DNA from 2 places in the Allobosea eneae genome. Region 2 is predicted to be linked to the other one. Evidence: riboswitches for the same ligand, from Rfam matches in the RefSeq annotation. Region 2 holds a riboswitch; the other holds the start of a gene.

Region 1 (3,379 bases), on a different contig from region 2:
ATCCACGAGGAAGGCGCCGAAGCGCTCATAGCGACCCTGGTCGAGCGCGCGCGGGCGCTTGGCGAAGCGCGGCAGCGTATCGGTCCAGGCCTGGCGGTTGAGGGCGTCGTCGAGATTGGGGTGGGCGGCGATGAAGAGCTTCCAGGCCTCCTGCGGGTGGTTGGTGAGATAGAGCGCTGCCTTCTCGATCGCATCGAGAAAGCGCGGCAGGCGGCTGTCACCGACGGCGTCGCGGCGGGTGATCAGGATCAATTCGTCATAGGCGGGAACGCCGTGCTCCTCCGGATAGAAGGCGGTGCCGGGATGGCCTTCGAGCTTCATCTGGGTCAGCTCGAAATTGCGGTAGCCGCCGAGGGTGGCGTCGACCTTGCCGCCGATCAGCGCGGCCGAGAGGGCGAAGTTGACGTTGACCAGCTTGACGTCGTCGAGCTTGAGGCCGGCCTTGGCCAGCATCTGGCCGAGCAAAGTGGTCTCGGTGCCCGAGACGGCATAGCCGACCGTCTTGCCCTTGAGGTCGGCGAGGCTCTTGATCGGCCCGTCGGCCTTGACGATGACGCTGTTGAGCGGCGTCTCGACCAAGGTGCCGACGCGGACGATCGGGATGCCGGCGGCATGGTCGAGATAGAGATTGGGCTGGTAGTGGATGCCGATATCGGCCTGGCCGGCGGCGACGAGGCGCGGCACGGCCGAGGGGTCGGATGGCGGCACCATGGTGACCTCGAGCCCAGCTTCCTTGAACAGGCCGAGCTTGTCGGCGACGACCAGCGGCGCATGATCCGGATTGACGAACCATTCGAGCATCACGGTCAGCTTGTCGGCGGCGCGGGCCGGGCTGGCGAGGCCGGCGGCCAGAGCAAGGCCGGTGGCGAGGAGGGCGCGTCTGGTCACGGCGCGGAGGGTCATCGGGCGAAATCCTTCTGCGTGATCGATTTGAAGCGGAGTGACGTCACGGCTCGCTCGCCCAGGGAATGAGGCGCGGGCCGAGCGCATCGACGAGATGGCGCAGGACGAGGCTGAGCACGGCGAGCACGGTCATCGCGGCGAAGACCGTGTCGGTCTGCATGCGGGCATTGGCCTGGACCATGACGAAGCCGAGCCCGGCCGAGGAGCCGACCCATTCGCCGATCACCGCGCCGAGCGGCGCCAGCGGGGCCGCGACCCTGAGGCCGGTGAGGAGCGCAGGCATGGCGAGTGGCAGGCGGACATAGCGCAGCGTCTGCCAATGCGTCGCCGTGGTCAGCGCAGTCGCGTCGATCAGTTCCGGGTCGGTCCGGCGCAGGCCGTCGGTGAAGGCGGAGGCTACGGGAAAGAAGATGATGATCGTCGCCATGATCACCTTCGAGCCCATGCCGAAGCCGAACCAGACGACCAGAAGCGGCGCGATCACGAAGACCGGGAAGGATTGCAGCACGAGCAGGATCGGCCAGATGAGGCGGCCGAAACGCGGCAGTGCGGCGATTGCGAGCGCCGTCAGCGCGCCGAACGCCGAGCCGAGCACGAAGCCGAGCGCCATCTCGGCGATGGTCGTCAGGCTGTTGTTGAAGAGGAAGCCGGGCTGGCGCTGGAAGGCCAGCGCCACGTCGAGCGGCGAAGGCAGGATGTAGCGCGGCGGCTGGAACAGAAAGATCGCGGCTTGCCAAGCGAATAGCAGGACGAGAATCGTGCGCAGGGCAGGGGCCAGCGCGGCCATCATCGGCTTCATGCCGGGAGTTGCGCTCTGCTCTGTCGCGTCCTGCGTTGTCAACGCTCGCCTTTCCGGTGGAAGGCGGGCACGGGGAAAAGCGCTTGCGAGGCTGCCCCGAGCGACTCCCTCCGCCAGCATGATCTGGTTCAGGTTCGAAGGGTGCTTCTCAGCTCGCCTCGCGGCGAACGCCCCCGTCTCTCGATTGTGCTTGTGGCAGAAAGGCTTGCGCCTGTCACGCCTGTGTCGAGTCGAAGGCCTGCCGCTCAGGCCTCGTCATAGGCGGAGTCGAAGAAGGCCTTCTCCAGCGCGACGGTGCGCAGGAAGAAGTCCCGGCTGGTCTCGGCTTCGCCCGGGCCGACGCGGTCGAGCTCGCTCCTCAGGAAGCCGACGAAATCGCGGAAATCGGGATTATCGTGCAGCGTGATCCATTCGGCATGGATGAAGCTCGCCGGCAGCGGCTGCGACGCTTGCTGGGCCCAGTCGAGATAGAGCCATTCGGCCACGGCCAGCACGGAGAGGGCGGCGGCATAGGAGCGTGTCGCGGCGGCTTCGCGCATGATCGCCTTGAAACCAGCGGTAGGCTTGCTATCGGGCGGGGCGATGCGATCCTGCTCGCTGACGCCGAGCGCGTCGAAGGAGCGCAGGAAATAGGTGTTCTCCTCGCCGCTGACCATGCCGATGAAGCGGCCGAAGCGGATGCGGGCCTCGAAGCTGTCGGCGCTGGCGAGCGCGGCGCCGAGCAGGGTCAGGAAGCTGTCGAGGAAGCGGTGATCCTGGATCAGATAGCGGGCCATGACCGCATCGGACACCGCCCCGTCCAGCAGCTCGCGGACGAAGCGGTGGCCGACGGATTGCGACCAGGCCGGCTGGCTGGCCTGGCGGAGAGTCTCGGTGAAACGGGTGGTCATGGTCGTGGCCTTCTGCTGGTCGGGCTCTCCCTATCAGCAGCAGCGCTACACCGAAACTGGCGGCCGAGCACCGGCTCCGGCCGCCTCTTCCAGAACGAAGGCTCAGCCTTGCGGCGGCTTCCAATCGCCGGTCGGGATGGTGTTGACCATCCAGGGCACGCCGAACTTGTCGACCAGCGAGCCGAAACCAGGCGACCAGAAGGTCTCGCTGAACGGCATCACCGTCTTGCCGCCTTCGGAGAGCTCGTCGAACCAGCGCTGGCCTTCAGCCTTGTCGTTGGTGTGCAAGGTGACGTCGAAGCCGTTCTTGGGCTTGTCGATGTTCTGGGCCCAGTCGACATCCATGTCGGCGCCCATCAGCGACTGGTCGCCGACATCGAGCCAGCAATGCATCAGCCAGTCCTTGTACTTGCCGTCAGCGTCCGGCATGCCCATGTCGGGCGGCGCATCGCCATAGGGCATAGCAGCCGTGATCTTGCCGCCGAGGACCTTGGCGTAGAATTCGAAGGCCTCGCGGCATTGGCCACGGAAGCTCAGGCTGGTCACGATTTTCATAGTCATTTCCTCTCAGATCTGGGGGCATGTTGGCGCAGAGAAGCGCTCATAGTCACAATGGGCCCAATTAAGTTGATATCAACGTAGTGTGTCTCGGCGATGTCAATTGCAGCGATGTCCTCCTCAGTCAGTGCTCTCTGGCATTCATCGCAGCGTGCCGCGCTTGCCTGTGTCAGCAGGCTAGGGGAGCGGCCGTAGCCGCTCCACCCGAAACCTGGACCGCCTATTTCAG
Region 2 (3,379 bases):
TACGAGACGATCACCGCCCCGCCGGTCGCGCCGGTGCCACGCCGCTATACGCTCGACGAGGTCCGCTACTCGCCCGATCTGCGCGCCCATATGCGCAGCGTCGACATCGACACGATTAACTTCGATTCCGGCTCCTGGACGGTCACACCCGATCAGGCCGGGCGCCTGCGGGTCATTGCCGACGCGGTGCGCCAGGCGGTCGAGCGCGCGCCCAACGAGGTCTTCATGGTCGAGGGCCATACCGACGCGGTCGGCTCCGATGTCGACAACCTGTCGCTCTCGGATCGCCGTGCTCAATCCGTCGCCGAGATCCTGACGCGCGATTTCGGGATTCCCGCCGAGAATCTGACGACGCAGGGCTATGGCGAGCAGTATCCAAAGGTTCAGACCCAGGATGCGGCGCGCGAGAACCGGCGGGTGACCTTGCGCCGGATTACGCCGCTGCTCACCGGCCAGAACCAGCAGTGACGCCGGACGGGGCGGCTTCGGCCGCTCCGGCTTTTGTGATCGGCAAACCGGAACAATCCCCAGGTCGCTCCTGTTCTCGAGTCGGGCGGGCTCGTCTTTGCCTGCCCGACAGGAGGAATGCCATGCGCAAGAACTCATGGATTCTGCTCGGATCGCTCGCCATGGGGCTGCTGGCGGCGGAAGCCGCAGCCGCTCAGTCGGTGTCTCCGGAGATGCCGCGTCAGCGCGCACCCGGTGTGCCGATGGCGCCGAATGCGGGCGAAGTGCAGAAGCTCGAGCCGCGTTCCGATCGCATCGAGGCGCGGCGCGAGCGGCAGCAGCTTGCACGCGATCGTTCCAGCCCGACGGAACCGAACCGCGAGATACCGATGCCGAAGCCGGTGCCGTCGATCATCGCACCGACTCGTTAGAGCCTGCCGCTTCGGGTTTAGATTCGGGTAAGGCTCGCGGCCTATGGTTCGCGACGAGGAGCTATGCCCATGAGCGAGATGTCGGTCGCGATCGCCCAGAGCCTGATCAGCATGAAGTCGGCTGCGACGCAGCAGGCGCTGCAGCTGGAAATGGTCAAGCAGAACGCTGATTCCGATCAGGCGCTGGTCGCCATGCTGCAGCAGGCGGCCGAGCTGCAGCAGGCCGCGCTTCCCGCGGGTCAGGGCGGCAATCTCGATATCACCCTCTGATTTTTTCGTTTCGGCCAACGGTGTTGTTTCCTGCGCATGGCAGCATGGCGATGGGCTGTGGTCCTTTGCCAGTTGCGCTGAGATCACGACGGTTCTAACCTTCGCCCTGTTCCGAGGGGTGCTCGATAAGAGCTGAGATGGCCTGACGGCTGAACCCATCGAACCTGATCCGGGTCATACCGGCGGAGGGACTGGAACGCGGCTGCGCCACACATGCATCCGCAGACAGCGACTGGACCGTCAGACGCCCCGGATCTCCTGGACCTGCAAGGGAGGAGATCCTTTCGATGAACGCCCACACCAAGCCGCAGAAGAACAGCGTCAAGGCCGCACCGCAAACGGTGACGACCGGCCCGATCATCGGCTCGCGCAAGATCTATGTCGCTGCGCCCGAGCATCCCGACATGCGCGTGCCCTTCCGCGAGGTCGTGCTGACCACCGATGCCGAGCCGCCGGTGCGCATCTACGACCCGTCCGGCCCCTATACCGAGACCGATGCGAAGATCGACCTCAACGCCGGTCTGGTGCAGCCGCGCCGTGCCTGGCTCGATGCGCGCGGCTTCGAGATGGTCGAGGGCCGCGCGGTCACCGCTGCCGACAACGGCAACATCTCGGCCGAGCAGCTCGTGCCGGCCTGCCCGGCGCAGCGCCCGATCCTGCAGGCGAAGCCCGGCCAGATGACGACGCAATACGAGTTCGCCCGGGCCGGCATCGTCACGCCCGAGATGATCTATGTGGCGCACCGGGAAAACCTCGGCCGCGCCGCCATGCTGGACGGTGCCCGCGAGCGTCATGCCGACGGCGAGAGCTTCGGCGCCTCGGTCCCGGAATTCGTCACGCCGGAATTCGTCCGCGACGAGATCGCCCGCGGCCGCGCCATCATCCCCGCCAACATCAACCACCCCGAGCTTGAGCCGATGGCGATCGGCCGCAACTTCCTGGTCAAGATCAATGCCAATATCGGCAATTCGGCCGTGACCTCGGGCGCCGCCGAAGAGGTCGAGAAACTGGTCTGGGCGATCCGCTGGGGCGCCGACACGGTCATGGACCTCTCGACCGGCCGCAATATCCACAACATCCGCTCCTGGATACTCAGAAACTCGCCGGTCCCGATCGGGACGGTGCCGGTCTACCAGGCGCTGGAGAAGGTCGGCGGCGATCCGATCAAGCTCGACTGGGAGGTGTTCAAGGATACCCTCATCGAACAGGCCGAGCAGGGCGTCGACTATTTCACCATCCATGCCGGCGTCAGGTTGCCCTATGTGCCGCTGACTGCCAGCCGCGTCACCGGCATCGTCTCGCGCGGCGGCTCGATCATGGCGCGCTGGTGCCTGGCGCATCACAAGGAGAGCTTCCTCTACGAGCGCTTTGACGAGATCTGCGAGATCATGCGGCGCTACGACGTCTCCTTCTCGCTCGGCGACGGCCTGCGTCCGGGCTCGATCGCCGACGCAAACGACCGCGCCCAGTTCGCCGAGCTGGAGACGCTGGGCGAGCTCACCAAGGTCGCCTGGGACAAGGGCTGCCAGGTGATGATCGAGGGCCCCGGCCATGTGCCGATGCACAAGATCAAGGAGAACATGGACAAGCAGTTGCGCGAATGCGGCGAAGCCCCGTTCTACACATTGGGACCGCTGACCACCGACATCGCACCGGGCTACGACCACATCACCTCCGGCATCGGAGCGGCGATGATCGGCTGGTTCGGCTGCGCCATGCTCTGCTACGTCACGCCGAAGGAGCATCTCGGCCTGCCCGATCGCGACGACGTCAAGACCGGCGTCATCACCTACCGGATCGCCGCCCATGCCGCCGACCTCGCCAAAGGCCACCCGGCGGCCAAGCTCAGGGACGACGCGCTCTCGCGCGCCCGTTTCGATTTCCGCTGGGAGGACCAGTTCAACCTGGCGCTCGACCCGGATACGGCCCGCGCCTTCCACGACGAGACCTTGCCGAAGGACGCCCACAAGGTCGCGCATTTCTGCTCGATGTGCGGCCCCAAGTTCTGCTCGATGAAGATCACTCAGGATCTGCGCGCCGAGGTGCAGGCGATGGGCGACAATGAGCGCGCGGCGCTCGAAGCCATGGCTTCCCAGGGGATGGCGGAGAAGTCGCAGGAGTTCCTGAGGAAGGGCGGCAATCTCTATCTGCCGGCGGCGGAGTAGCGACCATGCGTGTCGCTGTGATCGGGGCCGGCGTCGCTGGCCTCGTGACGGCGCTTGAGCTGGCCA

The links. A riboswitch is a leader RNA that binds a small molecule or an ion and turns the genes downstream of it on or off. The one in region 2 is predicted to bind thiamine pyrophosphate.
Region 1: linked by a shared signal. The riboswitch ahead of ACFPOB_RS03870 (ABC transporter permease) and the one ahead of thiC (phosphomethylpyrimidine synthase ThiC) in region 2 are both predicted to bind thiamine pyrophosphate.

The regions. Positions count from the first base shown of each region.
Region 1 covers NZ_JBHSLW010000005.1:490,942-494,320, reverse strand. The annotation lists gene ACFPOB_RS03875 (ABC transporter substrate-binding protein) at 1-903, opposite strand, end outside; gene ACFPOB_RS03870 (ABC transporter permease) at 947-1,690, opposite strand; TPP riboswitch at 1,791-1,887, opposite strand; gene ACFPOB_RS03865 (TenA family protein) at 1,948-2,592, opposite strand; gene ACFPOB_RS03860 (VOC family protein) at 2,695-3,147, opposite strand; gene ACFPOB_RS03855 (hypothetical protein) at 3,371-3,379, opposite strand, start outside.
Region 2 covers NZ_JBHSLW010000018.1:71,049-74,427, reverse strand. The annotation lists gene ACFPOB_RS13335 (OmpA family protein) at 1-468, shown strand, start outside; gene ACFPOB_RS13330 (hypothetical protein) at 630-878, shown strand; gene ACFPOB_RS13325 (putative motility protein) at 948-1,148, shown strand; TPP riboswitch at 1,253-1,357, shown strand; gene thiC (phosphomethylpyrimidine synthase ThiC) at 1,436-3,313, shown strand; gene thiO (glycine oxidase ThiO) at 3,319-3,379, shown strand, end outside.